3 regions of the Rothia sp. ZJ1223 genome follow, and region 1 is predicted to be linked to each of the others. Evidence: riboswitches for the same ligand, from Rfam matches in the RefSeq annotation. Region 1 holds a riboswitch; each other region holds the start of a gene.

Region 1 (7,701 bases):
GAGGATCCTGACGAATCGCCAGGTTCTGCATATGCCCCCAGGCGATAGTATCTGCCGTTGCCGATGATGCTGACGCGATCACAGCACAACCGCGTACCCGATCGGGGAAAGTGGCTGCCCATTCCACTGACCGCGCACCACCCAGGGAGGCGCCGATAACATAGCTAAAACTCGGAATACCCAGGGCATCGGCTAACCTCGCCTCAGCCCGTACAGTATCGCGAATCGTCACCTGCGGAAAACGAGAACCCCAGGGTTTGTTCTCTGGATCTATAGAGGAGGGAGCGGCACTGGCAGGCCCCGTTGAGCCATTGCATCCACCTAAAATATTGGGAGAAACCACAAAATACTTGTTGGTATCAATCACAGCACCCGCGCCCACGATGCCCGCCCACCAGCCCTCAGTCTCAGCATAGGCACGGGTCTTCGCATCGGCATCATCGCCTACCAGTCCCCGCGAAACGTGGGTATCACCGGTCAAGGCGTGTAAAACCAGAATCGCGTTTGAAGCGTCGTGGTTTAACTCGCCCCAGGTCTCATACGCAAGAGTAACCTCGGGCAGCACTTCACCTGATTCAAGGGTGAGATCACCAACCGTCTCGAAACGAAGTACTCCGTCTTCACGAGCAAAATTGCGGGGTTGAATCGTCATTGATGGTTTTTCCTAGACTATTGCTGGGGTCAAAGGCAGACAGATAAAAGTAGGCGATCAAGAATAAAAATCCCCTGCCAGTGGGCGATACCCACCGGCAAGGATCGGTGGAGAGCTTAGCTAATTGCCTCAAAACCTAGTTCGAGGTCAGCAAGGATGTCATCGATGTGCTCAATACCCACCGACAGGCGAATAAAGGCAGGATTAATACCGATGGCGGCAAGCTCCTCATCAGTGGACTGCGAATGGGTGGTTGATGCCGGGTGTACCACCAGCGAGCGCACGTCGCCCACATTGACCAACAAGGAGTGAAGGCGCAAGGCGTTGACGAAGTTCTGGGCGGTAGTGGCATCAGCGTTTTTGAGGGTGAAGCCCAGCACCGCGCCGGGGCCGTTGGGAATGTATTTCTGTGCCAGCTCGTAGTAGGGCGATGAGGGTAGCCCCGCCCATGTCACCGATTCAACAGCTTCGTGGGTTCCAAGGTACTCAGCGACTTTGCGAGTGTTCTCAATGTGGCGTTCCACGCGCAGCGAGAGGGTTTCAAGACCAATAGCAATGTTGAAGGCGTTGGTGGGTGAGATTGACGAACCTAAATCACGCAACAGCCCCACGCGGGCTTTGATGATGTAGGAGACGTTGACGCCAAAGGGTGAATCCGGTCCCAGATCACGGGCGTAGACTAACCCGCCGTATCCCTCGTCCGGGGTGTTGAACAGGGGGAACTTCTCGGGGTCTTTACCGTAATCGAAGTTGCCCGAATCAACGATGACACCACCAACCGACGTACCGTGCCCACCCAAGTATTTAGTGGCAGAATGAACCACGACGTCCGCGCCCCACTGGATGGGGTTCAGTAGGTAGGGGGTGGGAATGGTGTTATCAACAATTAGGGGCACTCCCGCCTCATGTGCAACGCCTGCAACACCCTCAATATCAAAGACATCGCCGCGCGGGTTCGGCAGGGTCTCACCGAAGAAAGCCTTAGTGTTGGGCTGAACCGCTGCTTTCCATGCCTCAAGGTCATAAGGATCTTCCACGAAAGTGGTTTCGATACCAAAGTTCTTCAAGGTGTACTTGAGCAAGTTGTATGACCCGCCATAGAGAGAAGGGGATGCAACAATATGATCGCCTGTGCCCGCTACGTTAATGAGGGCGTAGGTGGTTGCTGCCTGACCAGACGCTAGCAGCAGCGCGTCCACACCGCCTTCAAGGGCTGCAATACGCTTCTCTACTGCCTCTTGAGTGGGGTTGTTGATACGGGTGTAAATAGGGCCAAGCTCTGCCAGGGCGAAACGGTCTGCTGCCTGCTGAGAGTCTTTAAAAACAAAGGATGTAGTCTGGTAGATCGGCAGTGCGCGAGCGCCGGTTGCCGCATCGGGTTCTTGCCCGGCGTGAATCTGCTGTGTTTCGAACTTCCACCCGGTGGGGTTTGAGGGGGTGGGAATAGTGCGCTCTGACATGTATGCCTCCAATAAGTTTTGTTTTTCTTAGTGGGGCTGATGCGTACAGGGGTTGTTTTTACCCGTACACGGTCAAAGTTTCTTGAGCACACAGTACATCTGAACCCTTAGTATTACCTGCTGAGAGTGACAAAGAGTCTGTAAGCGCATCAAGCCCGCGTTTGTAACGTTTGGTGCTGCAAGGCTTAGAGCCTTGCAGTCGTTACCCGGTCTTCACCCAGGGCACCCCACCGCGGTTGGAGGGTTGCCGACCAGCTAGCTGGGGCTTAGCGCTGGCTCTCATGACCTGCCTCTATGTTTTCGTATGCACCGGTGCCCGGTCAAGACAGCCCGAATAGATTTCTTAATGTGTAAACATTACGTCAGATATTAAGCCGCCGAGATCCTGCTATAAATCAGGTTCTCGGCGCAGGGGTATGAGCTTCTTACAACACCGCCCACAGCGTAAAATGATTTTTTAAGATTTGAACTCATCGCTCAGGAAGTAAACCCTATGGTTACGCATCAGCCCCCCGTAGCAGCCCAGCATCCGACCGTTCGCACTTTTCATGAAGATAGTGTCAGCGACTCTTACGAGTGGTTGCGCGATAAAGACAGCGAAGAGGTTTTAGCTCACCTGCACGCTGAGAATGCCTACACTGAGCAGGTCACAGCGGATCAACTACCGCTCCGCGAAGCAATTTTCAGTGAGATTAAAGAGCGTACCCTTGAAACTGATCTCTCGGTGCCAGCCCGTAAGGGTTCGTGGTGGTACTTTGCGCGCTCGGTTGAGGGTGAGCAGTACCCGGTGATGTGCCGGGTTGCCGCGTCCACTACTGACGATGATATTGCCGATTACACTCCCCCAGTGATTGAACCGGGCGTTGCCCTTGCCGGTGAGCAGGTGCTACTCGATTGCAATGAGTTCGCCCGCGAGCTACCCTACTTTTCTTTGGGTGGCTACAGCGTGAGTTTCGATGGGGCGCTGCTGGCGTTCTCGGTTGATTCCAGCGGCGATGAGCGCTACACCCAGCATTTCTTGGACTGTTCTACCGGCACCCTGTTAGATGAAACTATCGACAATATTTTTGCGGGTTCTTTTCTAACTCCCGATGGTTCATCGCTGATTTATACGGTTGCCGATGAGTCGTGGCGTCCCTATGAGGTGCGTAGGCATCTACTGGGTTCAACGCAGAAAGATCAGCTGCTCTTTCATGAAGCGGACGCGGGTTTCTGGTTGGGTGCCGAAATTTCTAGCGACCAGTCCTCGCTCATTATTGAAGCCGGTAATAGTGAGTTCGCCGAGGTGTATGTGGTTGCCCTCGATGCGCTCGATAGTGTGGACGCCGCCCACCTCACCCCTGTCATCTCGCGAAATGAGGGTGTGCAGTACGGGGTTGAGCCTGTGACCGTTGCGGGCAGTCAGCACCTGCTCATTGTGCATAACTTTAGGGCAGTTAATTCTGAGGTGGTGTTAGCACCAGCTGTCCCGATGCCTTTTAACCAGTTGAAGGACGCTTGGGTTAAGGTTCTGCCCCATCAAGAGACCGTGCGTGTTGAGGGTGTGGCGCTTTCCCGCGACCGTCTGGTTGTTGCTGCCCGCGCTAACACCACGAGCAGACTCTTTTTCGCCCCTGTCTCTGCGCTGCAAGAGCTCATGGTCAGTGGTACTTCACCTAAGTTTGACGAACCTGCCGGTTTCACCGAAGAACTTTATACCTGCACGCTCAGTGCCGCGCACGGAGACTCTCCCGTAGTGCGCTTTAGCTACGGTTCGTGGGTCACTCCCACTCGCATCTACGATTACTTCCCGGCAACCGCCGTACTTGAGATGCGCAAGGAAACCCCGGTTTTGGGTGGCTTTAACCGCGAGGATTACCGTGCTTACCGGGTCTGGGCGCAGGCGTCCGACGGAACCGATATTCCCGTATCCATCATGCACCGCGCTGACCTTGATCTCACCCGCGAGCACCCTGTCTTGCAGTATGGCTACGGCTCCTACGAGGTCTCTATGGACCCGGCATTCAGCATCGCCCGCCTTTCGCTACTTAATCGCGGTGTCATCTTCGCGGTCGCGCACATTCGCGGCGGTGGAGAGCTGGGTCGTCAGTGGTACCTTGATGGCAAAAAACTCGCCAAGAAAAATAGCTTCACGGACTTCGTTGCTGTTACTGATTATCTGGCTGCCCAGCCCTTTGTGGACGCCACCAACATCGTCTGCATGGGCGGTTCAGCTGGTGGTCTGCTCATAGGCGCAGTGCTCAACCTCGCCCCCGAAAAATACCGGGCGGCTATTGCTCAGGTTCCCTTCGTAGATGCCCTCACCAGCATCCTCGACCCGGAACTGCCGCTTTCAGCCCTTGAATGGGAAGAGTGGGGTAACCCCCTTGAATCGCGTGAAGTCTACGAGTACATGAAGTCTTACTCACCCTACGAGAACATCCGCCCGGTACGCTACCCACCCATCGCCGCAGTGACCAGTCTCAATGACACGCGCGTCCTCTACGTCGAACCAGCAAAATGGGTTGCGAAACTGCGCAAAACTATTGACCCCACCTCGCCTGTACCCCTGCTCAAAATTGAAATGGACGGTGGTCACGGTGGCGGTTCCGGGCGTTACACCCGTTGGCGCGATGCTGCCTGGGACTACGCCTTTGCCCTCACCCACATGGGACTCTAATACCCGCTGTTGTGAATTCTGACCGGTGACCCCACACCGGCTTGAGCGCAAAAGCAAAATCCCCTTTGCTTTTTGTTCAGAAGGCAAAGGGGATTTTGCTTTGTGCTAGCTACGAGCACTCTAGAAGAGCCAGAAAGAGTTAGCCCTCAACGCCCAGCTTTTCAAGAATTAGCTCGCGGACGCGGGCAGCATCTGCCTGACCGCGGGTAGCCTTCATGACCTGACCGACGATTGCGCCAGCAGCCTGCACCTTACCGGCACGGATCTTATCGGCAACATCGGGCATCGCAGCAAGCGCGTCATCAATAGCGGTGGTGAGAGCACCATCGTCAGAGACCACAGCAAGGTTGCGCTTCTGCACAATCTCGGCAGGCTCACCCTCACCATCAATAACGAAGCCCAGTACCTGGCGGGCAATCTTATCGTTGATTTTCTTCGCTTCAATAAGCTTATTCAGTTCGACAACAGTCTGCGCAGTTGCACCGGTCTCAGCCAAATCGACCTCACGGTCCTTGGCGATACGAGCAATCTCACCCATCCACCACTTACGGGCAACGGCGGCAGGAGCACCAGCAGCAATGGTCTCTTCGATAGCGTCCATAGCACCAGCGTTTACCACATCGCGGAACTCTTCATCAGAGAAGCCCCAGTCAGCCTTCAGGCGCTTGCGACGCTCGGCAGGAGGCTCGGGCAGTTCTGCGCGCAGACGCTCGATCCACTCTTCATCAGTGACCACCGGCACCAAATCGGGCTCCGGGAAGTAGCGGTAATCATCGGCATCAGACTTAGGACGACCTGCGGTGGTTTCGCGGGTATCCTCATGCCACATGCGGGTTTCCTGAATAATCTTTTCACCAGCATCGAGCACAGCAGCGTGACGCTGAATCTCGTAACGTACCGCGCGCTCCACCGAACGCAAAGAGTTCACGTTCTTGGTCTCGGTACGGGTACCAAACTCGGTGGTGCCCTTAGGCATGAGGGAAACGTTAGCATCACAGCGTACGTTACCGCGCTCCATGCGAGCGTCCGAAATACCCAGATTCTTCACGATTTCGCGAATAGCGGCAACATAGGCGCGAGCTAGCTCGGGGGCACGCTCACCGGCACCGACAATCGGGCGAGTCACGATCTCCACCAAGGGTACACCCGCACGGTTGTAGTCAACCAGTGAGAAGTCAGCACCCTGAATACGACCGGAGGAGCCACCCTTGTGGGTCAGCTTACCTGCGTCCTCTTCCATGTGTGCACGCTCAATATCGATAGTGAACACGGTACCGTCTTCTAGCTCAATATCAATCGAACCGTTGGCAGCAATCGGCTCATCATACTGAGAGGTCTGAAAGTTCTTGGGAGTATCGGGGTAAAAATAGTTTTTACGCGCGAAATGAGAGACCGGAGCAATCTCACAGCCCAAAGCCAGACCCAGCTTAATAGAAGACTCCACAGCCTTACCGTTCACCACCGGCAGCACTCCGGGTAAACCCAGCGAAACGGGAGTGACGTTAGTGTTCGGAGTATCGCCGAACTCGTTGGGAGCCGCATCAAACATCTTGGTGGCGGTATTCAGCTCAACGTGTACTTCGAAGCCCAGCACGGGATCGTACTTCTCCATGGCCTCTTCAAAGCTCAAAATTTCATCAGACATTGTGTATTACGCTCCAAAGTCGAAGTCACGAATAAGGTCACGAGTATCAGGCATCTGAGCATGCAAAGGAGCACCCCACTGAGCCTCCAACAGAGCCTCCAAACCAGCGCCTGCGCGGTAGAGACGCGCGTCCTCGTGGGCGGGGGCAGTGAACTGAATACCAACGGGCAGACCGTCTTCATCAGCCAAACCGCCGGGGATTGAGATAGAAGGAACGCCTGCCAAGTTAGTGGGCACCGTAGCGATATCACCCTTGTACATTGCCATGGGATCGCCCTTGGTCTTCTCCCCCAACTTGTAAGCGGTGGTGGGAGCAGTCGGGGAAATCAGCACATCGGCAACCTCGAACGCCTTGGCGTAGTCACGCTGAATCAGGGTACGAACCTTCTGCGCTGAACCATAGTAAGCATCATAGTAACCGGCGCTGAGTGCGTAAGTACCCAGAATGATGCGGCGCTTAGCCTCATCACCAAAACCTGCTGCGCGGGTAGCTGACATAACGCGCTCGATAGTCACGGGACCATCTTCGGGTACAACGCGCAGACCGAAACGGACGCCGTCGTACTTAGCGAGGTTAGATGAAACCTCAGACGACATAATCAGGTAGTAAGCACCAATTGCCTCTTTCACAGAAGGCAGGGAAACCTCAACGATTTCAGCGCCAGCCTGCTTGAGCAGCTCAACAGATTCGTTGAAACGCGCCAGTACGCCCTCTTGGAAGCCTTCGCCGGTGAGCTCTTTAATAACACCGACGCGCAGGCCTTTGAGACCGCCTTCAGTAGCGCCCTGACGGGCTGCGTCCGCGTAAGCACCAACAGGTTCATTGAGAGAGGTGGAGTCTTTGGGATCGTGACCACCAATGACCTCGTGAAGCAAAGCGGTATCAAGAACGGTGCGCGCACAGGGACCCACCTGGTCAAGGGAGGACGCCATCGCAATCACACCGTAGCGTGAGACAGAACCGTAAGTAGGCTTAACACCCACTGAACCGGTTACCGCTGCGGGCTGGCGGATAGAACCGCCGGTATCAGTACCCAACGCCAAAGGCGCCTGGAAAGCAGCAACAGCGACAGCTGAACCGCCACCGGAGCCACCGGGAATACGATCCAACGCCCAAGGATTGCGGGTTACGCCAAAAGCGGAGTGCTCGGTGGATGAACCCATAGCGAACTCGTCCAGGTTGGTCTTACCCAAAATAGGCATGCGGGCTGCACGAATCTTCTGAGTCACGGTGCCGTCATAGGGGCTCATCCAACCCTCAAGCATGCGAGATGCCGCAGTGGTG
Region 2 (7,701 bases), 150 kb from region 1:
ACGCGGTCTAGCTCAATGAGACTCACTGATACTCCAATGCTTATGCCCCTTTTTTCTTTGGGTTGGTGGGGCAGGTGGATGGGTTGTCGTGAGCCGGTTTTAGCCCCGGCCCGTGGCTGACCGTAACAGTCAAACTGTGGGGCATTTCAGGGGCTAGGCGGTAGCGAGCGTATTGATGGTCTCTACCAGTAGCTTGCGCTCTTGAACTTTGATGCGTTCGTGCAGGGTTTCTTCGGTGTCATCGTTATGCACAGCAACGGCGGCTTGGGCGAGAATCGACCCGGTATCAACACCAGAATCAACGAAGTGCACGGTGAGACCGGTAATTTTCACTCCGTGGGCTAGCGCATCACGCACGCCGTGTGCGCCAGGGAAGGAAGGTAGAAGCGCCGGGTGGGTGTTGATGATGCGCTGTTCAAAGTGCTGCACCAGTTGGGCATCTACGATGCGCATGAACCCTGCAAAGACGATGTAGTCGGGGGCGTAGGAGGCGATTTGCTCTTCGAGTGCGCGGTTCCATTGCTCACGGGTCTCGTACTGTGAAGGCTCCACGAGGAACGTTTCGATGCCGCTGTTAGCAGCACGATCAATGCCGGTACAGGGTTTATCTGCCCCCACCGCAACGATTTCAACGTTCAGTGTGCCTGCTTGTACTGCGTCCATCATGGACTGCAGGTTGGTGCCGGAGCCTGAAACCATAACAACTATGCGCATATATAGAAGAATACATGAGTGTTTTCACTCTGGCTGACTAACATTCTGGTGTGTGAGCGCCACAACGGGAGCCGGTTCTAGGCAACTAGGGCTTAGCGGTAAAGTAAGGGTATGTCTTACCCAACGCAGACTCCCCCGTTTGATGCCAAGCGGCAGGCTGAAAAGGTCACTGTGTGGCGTCGAGCCACGATTTTGCTGACTTTGCTTGCCCTGATGATTTTGCTGAATGCTGCGCAGTGGGCGTGGGTGAGCAGTGTGCTGTTTGTGCTGGCTATTGTGACTATTTCGATGACAATTGCCCGTTTGGCGCCGCTCAAGCCCCCGGTGTTTAGCTACATACTGTACTCGTGCATGATTTTATTCTGCGTGCTTTTGGCTTTTTCTTCAGCGGTCACCGCTCTCTTTTCGGGTGTTAGCGGCGAATATGCCCAGTGTACGCAGCAGGCAACCACTATTGCCCGCGCTCAGCAGTGCTCCACCGATATGGAAAACAGTCTGATGGACGCCCTGACCGGCAAATAGTTACTCTGCCGATTGACGGTATTTTTTAGCTTTAGGACGCCTGATAATCGGACGTTTTTTCTCGGCTGGTTCTGTTTCAGTTACCGGTTTTTGCGCTGCATTATCTTTTTGATCAGCGGCTGTTACTGATTCTGCGGGGCTCTCTACGACAGTCTCTACTGCTGCTACCTGCTGTTGGTCAGGATCCTCAGCATTATCTGCCGTCTTTTCTGAGCTCTCGTGTTCTTCTGCTCGTACAGAACCGGGCAGTTCCTCATCGGCAAATAAACGCGCAAACGGGTTATCCACCTTGTCAGGTGTATCTTGGGTGCCCGCTTCAACGACTTCGCCCTCAATCACGGGAGTTTCAAGAGAGTTGGCTGTGGAGCGGCGGGATCCCTTCTTCCAGAAAGTACCACTGCGCTGGTGATCGGAGCTTTTGCGGTTTGTGGCGGTACTCGCGAAGCGGTCTAGTTCAGAGGAGTTATCAAGTTCCGCAAAGGGCGCAACGATAGATCCCAGAAAAACACCGATTGCCATCAGGACGGCGGTATGTGCCGCAAAAAGCAGGGGGTCAGCACCGATATCGGTCAAGCGCCCCAAGCCCAAGGAGCCGTGTGCTAAAGCGCCAGTGATGAACGCCAGCACCCCGCTGAGTGCGCCCACGAGGATTGCTAGAAACAGGTGAGACAGTGGCCAAGAAAGCCAGCGGTAAGACAGTTTGAGAGAAAGCCACTCATCGAAGTGGTTTTCACCCTCCCTAAAGAACCACCAACCGGCGGCAAGACCCGCGATCACGGGCACCGACAGGACAAAAAGGCTCCACGGTTCAACCGGTTGCGGAAGGGCTGAAAGCAACGGCAAAGCCGGCATCAAACCCACATCGGTTGTTTGTAAATTGATCGTGGTTCCCTCACCGAGAGCAAACCCAGCGCCGGTTGACCATGACATCGCGTACACCACGAAGTTAGGCACAAAGCCCATCTGCAACAGGGTTATAGCGGTATCGCCCACCACCCCGGCGTGCAAGCTCTGGTAGGTGGCGATGACATCGTTCCAGTTGTAGATAAGCGCAACAGCAGCTAGTACCGCACCACCCACCACGAAGGCGAGGAACCCCACGACTACAGAACGCACCAATGCCCACACGTAAGATCCAGTCCACCGCGAATACTGGCTAAAACGCCGCACCCAGGTAGCAGCGTTTACACCGATCATGCGTGCCAAAGACCGTGACTCGTAGTAGCCACCTGCCACCGCACCGCATAGACCCACGGCAACAGTCATCAGCACTGATGTACTAAGAGGTGTGCTGATAAACGGGGTTGCACCCAAGAAACTTGCGGCAGCGGCAACCGCTGCGTAAAAAAACAAGCCAGAAACAATCGGCACCCAAAACTGCCCCTCGTAGGACGCCTGCGCCAACCGGCGTCCTGACCTGAAAGTCAGCGCCAGCGGAAGAAGCGTCAGACCCAGCGGAGCTAAACTCACCGTGCCTGCGATGGCCGCAAAAACCCCGTTCACCGGAATGTTCAGGTTTAAAGGGGCACCGTGCATCAGCAACCAAATATTTGATGCCACCTGCCCCGCGGTCACCAGACTTGAGCCATGAGCCAGATCGTTGGTGAGGGCAACTGCACCCACCAACAAAAACACAGCACACAAAGAACTGAAAGCAGCAACAAAAAACTCCACTATCCCTTGAAGCCACAAAGGCATAGGAATCGTGCGAGCTGGCGCGGTCTGGGGTGAGGAGGCAGGGGTTTTCATCCCTAACATCTTGTCATGAACTCCCCCACCGTGTGAGCTTCGAGCCACTATTTGAGGCGAAATACCCCCGTTTTTGTGCAAGTTCACACCGAACAGTTACTGTATGGCAGATAGAGTTGAACCACTATGACACTTTCTTCTGAACCTTTTGTACTGATTACCGGAGCCTCTGCTGGCATTGGCCGTGAGTTTGCCCGGCAATATGCCCAGCGTGGCTACCATCTGGTGATTCACGGTCGCAACCGTTCTGCGCTGGAGTCTTTAGCTCAACAGCTGACCCACCGCTACGGGGTGGAGGTTGAAATTCTTACCGCTGATCTAGCGGTGCCCCACGAGGTTGAACAGGTGACGGAACGCTTGAGTGACGCCGCCAAACCTGTAGAAATTCTTATTAACAATGCAGGGTTCGGCTTGGGTAAGGCTTTTGAGAACGCGAGTGTACACGAGCATGCGCAGCAGGTTGAGGTACTGGCGAAAGTTCCCTTGCAGCTCATGCACGTTGCCTGCCAGCAGATGCTCACCCGCGGTCGGGGCAGGGTTATTAATGTGGCATCGGTGGCGGCGTTCATGCCCAACGGCACCTACTCTGCGGTGAAGCGTTTTTTGGTGACGCTCAGCGAGTCAGCGCACCTGCAGTATGCACCCCGTGGCATTTCTGTCACCGCAGTGTGCCCCGGTCTCACCCGCACCGGGTTCCACGGAGCTATGGGGGTTGATGAACCCATGTTACCGGGCATTTTCTGGCTCACCCCCGAACAGATCGTACGCGAGGCTATCGACGCTAATCTGAAGGGTAAAGCAGTATGTGTTCCGTCACTGCCCTACAAGGTGTTGGTAGCGGTGCAAAAGATAATGCCCGCAGCTCTTGCCACCGAGCTGGTAGCGAGAACTCGCAATTACTAATGCACGGAAGGCTCTGTAGCTTTAGACCTCGAGGAAAGGGTTGCGAGCCTCCACACCCCACTGACGGTAAACCTCAGCTTTAGAACTTGCAATCTCTAGATGGTGGACGGTGGCAGTCGCCGCCATCAGCCCCTCTAGAGCAGCAGTGGGTAGAGGCGTTGCCGTTGCAGAACCTACAGCGTGCAACTTCACTTCAGCGTGACGTCCTGCCCATTCCAAAGCAACCGCAGCGTCAATATCAAGAACGTGTTTGCCGAACCTATCTACCAGTTCAGCGATCCACCGCTCGGTCTCGGCATACGGGTAAAGTCCCTTCAACTCGCCCAAGCTCAACACCGAAATGTAAAGCACCTTATACGAGTTGCGCCGTAAGAAAGCTACAACCTGCGGGTTGGGTTCTGCCTTGCGAATCTCGGCAAGAACATCAGAATCAAGCAGTAAACCGGCTGCGCTCATGCTGCTTTCAGTACACCGTAGTCAGTGGAGGGAATACCGGCAGGGTTAGGGGCGAGCAAGAAATTCAGGAACTCCCCACGAGCATTTGAGATGCGGGTGTAATCCTGAATGCTAATCGCAGAGTAACCCCCACGTGCAGGAACAGAAGCAGATACCAAATCCCGTGCAAAAGATTCGGTAGGGCGGATTGTTGTTGTAGGCATTGCCATGTTGCGCAGAAGATACCGCGCATTCCTTTCGAAACGCTGCTCTTGCCTGTACCAATCGTGACGCATGTATGCGTGAATACAGACCGCTTCGTCATCCGAGCCACCCGTGAACATGGGGTTGGCGTTCAACTAAAGTCGGAGCTTGTCAGTTGAAACTCTTGAAGCTGTTTCAATCATGGCAAGGCGCACAGAAATTTGCAAGTGTTTTTGTCAAAAAATCTTCGCAGAGCCTGCGATGCAGCTTCGATGGTTGCGCTCAAGACTTGACCGCCGTGCGTACACCTTACCCGTTATATACGCCCATCATCCGCTTGATACGGGCATTTTTTCGGTTGCCAGCTACCTACGCCACAGAAACACGCCTAAAGATACGCATGTCTAATTTCACAAACAGGGCACATTGTAGTTATCTAGAAATTGTTCCTACACTTGTAAGATATTCTTTATTCTTTTACCGAAGGTGGATTTTCACATGAAAACACTCATGCACCGCGCCTTAGCAACAGCTGGCGTACTCTCAGTGGGTGTTTTATCAGCGTGCGGAAACATGAACGCTGAGGCGGACGCGCCTGCGTCCCTGAATACCGCAGGAATAGCCCAAGCAGATGCCAATGAAATTGCGGGCATTATTCCTACCCAATCGCAAATTTCAGATAAAGAAACTTTTAGCTATTTAATTGCTAATCCCATTATTGAAAAATTTGAACCTCAGTCATGGTTCAAATCCTCCCCCCGCAATGCCCTGTGGAACGCCGATCAGCTCACTGACAACGCAACAGCTATTCAAGAAAGCATTGACCGTTGTGCAGCCTACGAGCAAGTAGCGCCCGGTCTGATCGCCACGCCCTCAGAAGACTGGCTCGTGTCTTCCATTGACCGTCGAGAAATCCTGATCGGTCAAAGCGACGTTAACCAGATCGCCGGGTACAGCCAAGTGGTTGCTACCCCCTCAGCAAGCGATGCTGCCAACCTTTTTGCCGAAATCAAAAACCAAACCAATTCCTGTTCTAACGCTCTCAAAGCTGTTTACCCTCAAGCTGCTGACCAGTACTCCTTGCGGTCGCCTTCTATTGACCCACAGAGCGGCACAGTAACACTCGCTGGCACCTACCGCGGGCAGAAATTCCAACTCTCAGTGACCCACCGAGACCGCTACCTGATTTCCACCTGGTTCAAGACCCAGGTCTCCCCCGAATCTGATGTACGAAAGCCCACCGGAACTATTCACTCCCTGGCAGTGAGTAACGCAGAGGCAATACCCGCCAAAGCAGAATCAAAATAAACCGCACGAAACGCCCACGCTACCGCGCTTATCACTGAGCGTAGTAGCGTGGTGTTCTGTTAAGACCCTTACTTTGAAAGGATGCTCGTGGAGTCCTCGCAGCCCTTCCCCGATATTCCGGTGACAGCACCAACCATCTTGAGGCAGGTAGGGCACGGGGCGTACACCCGCGGGCAGGGCTACATGCGGCAAGGGCAAGTGCAGCGTTACAGCTTCGACTCCACCCCCCGCGTCCTTGCAGGGAAAGTTAGTGGCAGCGGCGCTCAAACCTATGAAACGAGCGTTACCTTTCCAGCAACCGCGATCCCCGGTTCTTTGGCTTTTTCTAGCTACTGCTCCTGCCCGGTAGGGTACGACTGCAAACATGCTGTTGCGCTCATGCTGACCGCTATTGATCGCTCCACCAAAGCAAAAAAGGCGATGACCACCTCATCCCCCACCTGGAACACCGGTGCGCTAACAGAAACTGTGCAAGGGGCTGATGCCGAAAAAACTACCGCCGGAGACATCTCTACCCTTCTTCACCGCGCTTCAGACCTACCGGCAGCTGACTCAGCCCTGCCCACGTGGCGTCGTGCCCTCTCCCACACTCTAGCGGCGCGTCCGCACTCGGGTCTGCGCGAAACATCGCAGGTAGCGGGTGCTCTCGAACTCAAAATTAATGTTCCCGGACGCTTTGCCACCGGTGTCACGAGCGCCACAGCCGCCCCCGCCCAGCTCTTTGCGCGCCCCATGATGAAAGGCTCCAGCGGCAAATGGATCAAGGGCGGTCTCAGTTGGGAAACCTTCATGCAACGCGGCCTTCAGGGCTTCGCGCAGACCTCGCTCTACACTGAACACGAACAGTGGTTCACCGATTTCTACGCGGTCGTGCGCCCCGCGCAATCCGCTTACACCTCGCACAGGGACTGGGTGAATCTCTCCCACACCAGCTCTACCCTGCTCTGGCAGTTGCTCTCCCAAGTAGCCGAGATAGGGTTGGTCTGTGTGCTCGACGGGCAAGAAATCACCCTTGCTGTTGCCGATACCCCAACGGTGTACCTTGACGCCCACTTCACCGACGACCAAAACACTCTAGTGCTGACGCCCATACTGAGCTGGCACAATTTCTCTCTGTCTGCCGCGCACTTCCATAAACTAGGCGAACCGCGTCAAGGTTTTCTGGCACTGGGGGACGCGGCACAGACCGTCTACTCCCGCGAAGCCGCCCACGCTCAACTCGAGAGACTGGTCCCAGCAGCACTCACCAGCGAGAACCTACCAGGTGAGCTAGAGAGCGAGGACGCACCTGCCGCCTTTACCTCGTCCGCTGACCTCGTCTTTGTGCCCCTCGACGAACCCCTCACCTCAGTTGCCGAATCACTCATCGCCACCGAGCCACTAGAGATTCCCGCCAGCGAGATTGATGCCTTCTACCGAGACTTCTACCCTGAACTGGCCCGTTCAGTACCGCTGATCTCCCACGATGAACGCCTCACTCTGCCAGCGCTCGCTCACCCCGAACTGGTGCTTTTTGTAGATTTTGCTGAACAAGCTACCCCCGCAGCACGCACCGTGTGGCAGTGGGCGTACCCCAAAGACCCACTACAGACGGTTCCTGCTGATAACAGCGGTTCCGCTGAAGACACCCACATTTTCCTGCCCGCGCTGGGCTACCCCGGTGAAAACCACGCCAGCGTGCGAGACACCGCCTTTGAAGCCCGCGTCCTGAAAAAAGTAAAGACAGTTCGCCCGGCGGTACCCTTCACTAAACACCGTTGGGAGGGGTGGAATACGCGCGTCCTCGTCGATGAAGCACTGCCCGCTCTAGCTGAGATTGACGGGGTACACATCGAAGTCACCGGTGAGATCCCCACCTTCAAAGAG
Region 3 (7,701 bases), on a different contig from region 1:
CTTCAACTCCGATAACGAACGCATCAAGCAGTTCCTGCAAATTTTCGAAATGTCGGACTACCGCATCTAACCGAGGTGTTTAGATAAGAATCCACAGACTCTTTAGGACGCCTGAAAGTACCATCAGGGGGTGTATTTGACCCCGATGTGGCACTTTCAGGCGTCCTAAACTTCTACCGGTATGTTTCCTACCAGCACGTCGATGGCGTGGGCAACTGCCTGCCCACGCGCGTCCACCGCCGTATCGCCGAGGGCAATAATCTCTTCTTTGGGGCCCACCGCTACCGCGTAGCTAGCGCCCTGTAGCATTTCAATGTCGTTGGTGTCGTTGCCGAAGGCGATATAGGGGGTGCCGTCTAACAGTTCTGTAAGGGCAGCCTGTTTATGCACCCCGGCGGCGGTTAAATCAATGTTGGCACCGGTGGGGTCATCATGCTCAGCGACCTCAACTTTCAGCTTTGAAACTTCATCGTGCAGAAACTGGTGCAGGGCGCGGTCGGTAATATTCAGCATCATCACCTTGGTGGCATGCTTCAACTGCGCGAACTCAACCCTGGTATCTAGCTGGTTAACGTCGATGCGTTCGATGAGAAAATGGTTGTGCGGTAGCGAGTAGGCGTAGTGGCGTGAAGAATCAGCCACAAAATCAACTGTGTGCTCCAGAATCAGCTCGCGCACCCGGTTGAAAGCCTCAGCGTCAATGACCGCACGTACCCGCACCTCGCCGTCCTCATATATTAGAGCGCCGTTAGCACCAATACAGGTGATGTCTTTGAGGTCGGCGGGCAGCATGGGCAAAATATCGCGAATAGGACGCGCCGACGCCAGTACCACGGTATGCCCCGCAGCTATGAGCTGTCGGAAAGCTTCGCAGACTTCGGGCTCAATGGTCATGCCGTTGAAGCTGGTGGTTCCGTCTACGTCAAAGACAAAATGCATACGCACAAGCCTACACCAGGACTATTGAGTAGCTTTCTGAACTATGTAATAATTTTATCTAGTATACAAAGTTGTTTACCTTTCGTTTCAAGGAGTGAATCTTCGATGGCTCAGAAACTACACAACAATGTAGATTTCACAGCCTGGGACGAGCGCAACCGTCCTTGGGCACTTGATTTTGCCACCGAGCTTGTCAGTATGCCTGGTGCAACAAATCAGAACATTCATGATGCCCTTGAACAAGCCCGCCTACTGACAAACGGCGAAGACCTTACTGCTGCTGAGATACTCGGAGAACCTCAGGGCGCCGCTCGCGAAGCTTTTGCTGATATAGATACCTCAGTAGGGATCACCGAAAACCGCGTTGAAACAACCGCCTCTTCAATGGCTACGGGATGCTTTATTGCCTTTATCCTCTCACTGGTCATTATTCTGTTTGCCTCCGAAAACTGGATGGTTAAGCAAGCAGATAATCTCGTCTTTATAGTGCTGATGCTCATCATCTCTTACACCGCAGGTATGACAGGTTTTAACTACTTCAAGCGCGGCATGATGGGGGCGGCCGTGGTAAGCGTCCTTGCCGGTATTGCTTTACTGGCTGCAACGTGTTTCGCTCTCGGAACTTGGGCCTTTGATACCGACAACAGTTGGCAGATTCCCACCCTGCTTGCCTTGGGCATCAACCTTCTGCTCCTGGTAGTTAGCGGCTGGTTCGTATTCTCTGCACCCTCGCTACTTGCAACACCTGTGGATTCCCGCGATTGGTTTGTTCGCTATGAAGGTGCCCTGCGTGGGCAGCATCTTTACTCCAAGGCAGAAGCCCGCGCTCTGGTAGAGGAAGCCCGCGCTCATGTCGCTGAATCTGCTTCTGACCCCGGCGAAGAATTTGGTGATCCGGCTGCTTACGCCGAAAAAATGGCGGGTAAGGGCACCCGTAGCATTACCCGTCGCTTTATATCTTGGATTATTGCCCGCGCCATTTCCGCCTTTGCCCTGCTTGCTATCTGCTACTCTATGGCTGCGCGTGCAGAGTGGTCTGGTCTTGCCTTCTACTGGGCAGTCGGCGTTGCGATACTTGCTATTGTCACCTTCATAACTGGTTATCGCCGCGATAGAACCAAACGCGATGCAGCTCTTGCCAAGGCGGCTGATGATGAGTTCTAAAGATTTTGCCACCTGGCAGCGCGCTGTTCTTCCCTTGCTGCTCCTCCAGGAAATTAAGGGGGGTGCCACGCACGGCTATGCCCTGGGCAAAGCACTTATCGGGCGGGGGTTTGAGCCGATTAAAGGCGCTACCTTGTACCCAGCTTTAGCCAAGCTCGAGGAGGCAGGTTATCTTGAAACTCACTGGCAGGACGGCGACGGCGGACCGGGGCGCAAAATGTACGCTATCACCGCCGAAGGTGAGCAACGGCTAGCTCAATTAGAAACTAGCTGGAAGCAATTTGTCGAACAGGTGGCACTTCTTCCGGCGGACGTCTGTGGCGCCTTGATCTTGAGGGACGGATACTAGTGGGCTGCTATCACCCTGGCAATCGCGTCCAGTGCTTCTTCGTTTTGCAGGGACGAGCGGTCGCCTAGAGCCTTCCCTTCGTAGAGCTGGCTCAGTAGTCGGCGGGTGATTTTGCCTGAGCGGGTTTTGGGAATATCTGCAACAGCTACAACGTCTTTGGGTTTGGCAATGGGGCCGATTTCGTGGCGGATGTGTTCGCTTAAAACTGTTTTGAGTTCTTGTGTTGAAAGTGTGTTCCCTGCCTTAGATAGGGTTACGAAGGCGACTGCTTGGTGGCCGGTTAGCTCGTCTTCGATGGGGCAGACGCCTGCTTCAATGACGGTTTCGTGGGTGATGAGGGCAGATTCGATTTCAATAGTGGAGAGCCTGTGCCCCGAAATATTAATAACATCGTCAATACGACCCAGAATATAGGTGTCACCCTCTGCGTCCTGCTTGGCACCATCGCCCGCTAAGAACCAGCCGCGCTCTCCGTAGTGCTTCCAGTAGGAGTCAAGGTAGCGTTGCGGGTTGCCCCAAACGGTGCGCGCCATGGAAGGACCGATTTTATCGACCACAATAAAACCCTGGGTGCCGGTTTCAACGGGGTCACCCTTTTCATCGACCACGCGGGTTGAGATGCCTGGAACGGCGCGGGTAGCGCAGCCGGGCTTGAGAGAGGTGCGCGGTGCGCCGTCGGGGTAAGTGCCAGCGGGTGCGAACTGGGGGTCGTGCGGACGCGGGGAGCACACGGTTGAGCCGGTTTCTGACTGCCACCAGGTATCAATGAAGGATGCGTTATTCCCGCCAATGTGGGTGTAGAGCCAGTGCCACGCCTCGGGGTTGATCGACTCGCCGACCGAGCCCAGCAGTTTGATCGAGGAGAAGTCGAACTTGCCTGCCTGCGGTCCTTGAGGGAAAGCTCCCATGAGGGAGCGAATCAGGGTGGGCGCGGTGTAGTAGTTGGTGACCTTGTAGCGCTCAAGAATCTCAAAATGACGCTCAAAAGTGGGGGTGTTGGGCGTGCCCTCGTAGATAACTTCGGTGACGCCGTTGACTAGCGGCCCGTAAATCTCGTAGGTATGAGCGGTCACCCAGGCAAGGTCGGCGGTACACCAGTGGACGGCTGACTCAACCTTGGCGGGGTCATTGACGGTGGAAAGCTCATCGGGGCGGCGTACGCCGTCCTCCCCTTCAACATCGGGTAGCAAATCGTAGAGCAGGGCATGAGTGTAGGCGGTCTGCGTCAGGTAGCCACCCATGGTGTGTACTAGACCCTTGGGTTTTCCGGTGGTGCCGGAGGTGTAGATGATGAAGAGCGGATCTTCGGCATCGTGCAGGGGAGCCTCGTGGGTGTCGGGCACATTGGCAATGAGCTCGTGGTACCAAACATCGCGGTCTTGAGCCCAGGGCACGGACGCGCGCGCCTCCTCAGTGCCTGCGGTGCGGTCTACCACGATGATGTGCTCGATCTTGTTTTCGCCCGTACAGGCGTCATCAGCGTTGACCTTGACGGGCACTACGGAGCCGCGGCGGTTCTGTCCGTCGGTGGTGATGAGTACCTTGGCGCCGGTGTCTTCTACACGGAAGCGCAGTGCCTCGGCAGAGAAACCACCAAACACGAGGGAGTGAATAGCGCCAATGCGGGCACATGCCAGCGTGAAGATAATGGTTTCAGGAATCACCGGTAGATAAATGACTACGCGATCGCCCTTAGTCACCCCCAGTTTTTCAAGACCGTGGGCGGCTTTGGCAACTCGTTTTTGCAGTTCTGCGTATGAGATCGCCTCGCGGTCGCCGGGTTCACCCTCAAAAAGCAGGGCGGTCTTGTTCCCGCGTCCTGCCTCAACATGACGATCAACGCAGTTGTAGGCAACGTTGAGTTTGCCGCCTTCAAACCACTTAATTTCGGGAATAGTAAACTGTTCTACGCCGTCCGCATCAAGCCCCAGCGAAACCGGTTTCTTGAAGGAGTGGGTGTTCTCCTCGGTAAAGGGCACACCCCAGGTGAGACGCGCCCGCGCCTGATCGCCCCAAAACTGTATGCGCGCTTCATCAGAAATCAGCGCGGGGTTCGGGGTGGGATTAAACGGGTCAGAAAACGTGAAATCAGCGGGTAGCGCCACAAGAGTTCCTTTGGTCTTGCCTTCTTATCTACTGTTTAGAGTACGGAACAGGCAGGTACACCGCGAAGGCGTGACAAGAGATAACGAATGTGACAGTCTATGACGCTGGGCGGCTGTAACCGGGTGTCTGCACTCCGGGCGTTGGGGTTCCTCCCGAACGTTAGGGAAAAGCCGCAACGCTCGGGCGTAAACCCAACACTCACCAAGAACCCTCTCGCGTCCACCCCTCAATAAACCGTCACATTTGTTATGTCGCGTCATAGATTGTCAGCCGTAACACACCTGCCGTAGGCTGACATCAACGATCATGAGACCCAGCGTTAAGCTCTGGCTAGTTGGGCGGCAACCCTCTCCCGTAGCGGGGTGCCCCAGATGAAGATCAGGCACACGGTGCGTCCCAACACTACCCAATAAAACGGGCGGACGCGCGTGGGCAAGTACGGCGCCTGGCGCGCCTTCCCGCAAAAGACCGTGGCGAGCGGTGCAACGGGTTGCGGGTTTGCAAGAGATTCAAACCGTGCCGAAAGAGAACGCATCATGGCTGAGCAGGCTAACCCCACGACCGCTACAGGTTCTGAAGAGAAAAAGCGCATTGTTGTTAACGCTTTTGATATGACCACTACCAGCCACCAGAGTTTTGGTACCTGGCGTCACCCGCGTAACCGTGCTGATGAGTACAACACTATTAAGTACTGGACTGATTTGGCGAAGGTCTGCGAGAAGGGTCTGTTTGATGCGGTTTTTATTGCAGATGTGGTGGGCGTGTATGACGTCTACAAAGACTCGGTAGCTCCCGTGCTCAAAGATGGCGCTCAGGTGCCTGTGGGTGATCCTTTCTTGCAGATTTCTGCGATGGCTGCGGTGACTGAGCACCTGGGCTTTGGCGTGACTGCGGCGGTGACCTATAATCAGCCGTACACTCTGGCGCGTTCCTATTCCACTCTTGACCACCTCACCGGTGGACGTGTGGGTTTCAACGTGGTGACTTCTTACCTGCAGTCCGCGGCTGAAAACCAGGGTTTGCCCGGTCAGATTGAACACGATGAGCGCTATGAGATCGCTGAAGAGTTCTTGGATGTCTGCTACAAGCTCTGGGAGGGTTCCTGGGAGGACGGCTCAGTGCCGCGCGACCGCGAGAACGGCGTTTTTGCTGATGCTTCTAAGATTCACCCGATTTTGCACAAGGGTAAGCACTTCCAGGTTCCGGGCATTGCTTTGAGCGAGCCCAGCCCCCAGCGCACTCCTGTGATCTTCCAGGCGGGCGCGTCCTCTCGTGGGCAGGACTTCTCAGCTCAACACGCTGAAGCTATCTTCATTACTGCCCTGCGCCCGCACCTGACCCGCTTTCTCACCGACCGCATCCGCGAAAAAGTTGAGGCAGCGGGGCGTAAGCGCGATGACGTTAAGATTCTGGCGATGCTCTCTGTCATCGTTGATGAAACCGATGAGAAGGCGCAGGCGAAGTACGAAGAGTACAAGAAGTATGCTGACCTTGAATCATCACAGGGCATTATCGGCGGCTGGTCTGGTGTAGATCTTTCTCAGTTCGATGAAGATGAAGCTATCAAGTACGTGCAGACCGAAGCGATTCAGTCGTTCTTGACCCCCTTCACCCTCATGGACCAAGAGAACGAGTGGACGCGCAACGATATCGCCGCTCACTGCGCCACCGGTGGCATGGGTGAGGTGATTGTGGGTTCACCGCAGACTGTTGCCGATGAGCTTGAGCGTTGGGTTGACGAGGGAGGTCTTGACGGCATCAACCTCGCCTACCATGTCTCACCCGGCTCTTTTGAGGACTTCGTGGAGTTCGTGGTTCCTGAGCTGCAAAAGCGCGGACGCTACCGCACCGCCTACGAGGGCACTACCCTGCGTGAGAGCCTCTTCGGCGTGGGTAACACTAGGGTAGATGACCGCCACCCGGCAGCCAAGTACCGCGGCGCTTACGTGGGTAAGCCCTCCGCCGCCGATACTCCGGCACGCGACTTCTTGAAGCTGGCAGAAGCTGTCTACACAACCGAACAATAAAGAAACCTTAACGGCACAGTAGATACTCTTCGCCTTTGAAAATAACGCAACGCGCTCCCCGCCTTTTCCTCACAGGAAGGGGAGCGCGTCCTTCACTGCGTGTAATTACAAAAAACTTCACTGTTTCATTACGGCAGCACGGTAGTTAGAGCAATGATGAGGTGAGCCTGCAAACGTTCTCGATCATTTTGAGGCGGTGGGGGCGCATAATCCACTCGTTGTAGCGTATTTCTTTGGTGCAGGTGAGGTAGTCGTTGGCGACTTCTTCTACGGCATCAACGACGGCACCGTCCACGATGAAGGTGGAGATTTCGAGGTTGAGGGAGAAGGAACGAGGGTCCATATTCGAGGAGCCAATCAGCGCCATCTCATCGTCAATGAGCATGAACTTGGCATGTAGGACGGTGGGGCCGGGGTATGCCTGAATCTTAATGCCTGCGCGCAGTAGCTGTTCGTAGTAGGAGCGCTGGCCCATGTTCGCCAGAAACTGGTCGCCTTTTTCGGTCACGATGACCGTGACGTCGATATTGGAGAGGGCGGCGTTGGTTAGTGCCTGTAAGAGGGTTTCTTCGGGTACGAAGTAGGGTGAACAAATCAGAATACGGCGTTCAGCATTGTAAATCAGGTGGTTAATGAGTCGCAGATTATTTTCGGTTTCGAACCCCGGTCCTGAGGGCACAACCTGAGCCAGCGCACCGCCGTGCGCGGTACTGAGGGAGGGATCGATTTCTTCAATCAGCAGCTCTTTGGTTTCTGAGTACCAGTCAGACACAAACGCCGCGTTCAGTTCTTCGACCACGGGGCCGCGGGCTGTAAAGCTCAGATCTAGCCAGTGCATGCCCCGCGCGTCATTTCTTGCAACGTTGTAGGCGCGGTGAATGGCGTTTTGCGAACCTGAGAAAGCGAGCCGTCCGTCGATGACAACGATTTTGCGGTGGTTACGCAGATCAGGACGCTGCCACTGACCTTTGTGCGGTTGTAGGGGCAGCATGAGGTGCCAGCTAATGCCTGACTCGTTGAGTAGCTTTTTCAGTGCCCAATAGCCCTTGTATCTGCGCGAACCGATGTGGTCGATGAGCACGTGAACTCTCACTCCGCGCTGGTGAGCGCGTACCA

The links. Region 1 has a riboswitch for S-adenosylmethionine ahead of JTP09_RS04900 (O-acetylhomoserine aminocarboxypropyltransferase/cysteine synthase family protein). Riboswitches for the same ligand answer to the same signal wherever they lie in the genome.
Region 2: it holds a riboswitch for S-adenosylmethionine, as region 1 does, so the genes downstream of both, JTP09_RS05565 (nuclease PIN) here and JTP09_RS04900 (O-acetylhomoserine aminocarboxypropyltransferase/cysteine synthase family protein) in region 1, are expected to answer to the same signal.
Region 3: it holds a riboswitch for S-adenosylmethionine, as region 1 does, so the genes downstream of both, JTP09_RS09060 (LLM class flavin-dependent oxidoreductase) here and JTP09_RS04900 (O-acetylhomoserine aminocarboxypropyltransferase/cysteine synthase family protein) in region 1, are expected to answer to the same signal.

The regions. Positions count from the first base shown of each region.
Region 1 is NZ_JAFEUT010000003.1:129,018-136,718, forward strand. It holds gene JTP09_RS04895 (homoserine O-acetyltransferase) at 1-652, opposite strand, end outside; gene JTP09_RS04900 (O-acetylhomoserine aminocarboxypropyltransferase/cysteine synthase family protein) at 769-2,112, opposite strand; SAM riboswitch class IV at 2,265-2,399, opposite strand; gene JTP09_RS04905 (S9 family peptidase) at 2,606-4,771, shown strand; gene gatB (Asp-tRNA(Asn)/Glu-tRNA(Gln) amidotransferase subunit GatB) at 4,911-6,416, opposite strand; gene gatA (Asp-tRNA(Asn)/Glu-tRNA(Gln) amidotransferase subunit GatA) at 6,423-7,701, opposite strand, start outside.
Region 2 is NZ_JAFEUT010000003.1:278,690-286,390, forward strand. It holds gene purH (bifunctional phosphoribosylaminoimidazolecarboxamide formyltransferase/IMP cyclohydrolase) at 1-26, opposite strand, end outside; gene purN (phosphoribosylglycinamide formyltransferase) at 154-714, opposite strand; gene JTP09_RS05545 (hypothetical protein) at 826-1,236, shown strand; gene JTP09_RS05550 (DUF6350 family protein) at 1,237-2,985, opposite strand; gene JTP09_RS05555 (SDR family oxidoreductase) at 3,112-3,888, shown strand; gene JTP09_RS05560 (plasmid stabilization protein) at 3,910-4,344, opposite strand; gene JTP09_RS05565 (nuclease PIN) at 4,341-4,547, opposite strand; SAM riboswitch class IV at 4,587-4,717, opposite strand; gene JTP09_RS05570 (hypothetical protein) at 5,026-5,835, shown strand; gene JTP09_RS05575 (DEAD/DEAH box helicase) at 5,923-7,701, shown strand, end outside.
Region 3 is NZ_JAFEUT010000006.1:71,470-79,170, forward strand. It holds gene JTP09_RS09035 (amino acid ABC transporter ATP-binding protein) at 1-70, shown strand, start outside; gene JTP09_RS09040 (HAD-IIB family hydrolase) at 166-939, opposite strand; gene JTP09_RS09045 (hypothetical protein) at 1,045-2,103, shown strand; gene JTP09_RS09050 (PadR family transcriptional regulator) at 2,093-2,452, shown strand; gene JTP09_RS09055 (AMP-binding protein) at 2,449-4,557, opposite strand; SAM riboswitch class IV at 4,861-5,003, shown strand; gene JTP09_RS09060 (LLM class flavin-dependent oxidoreductase) at 5,095-6,585, shown strand; gene cls (cardiolipin synthase) at 6,731-7,701, opposite strand, start outside.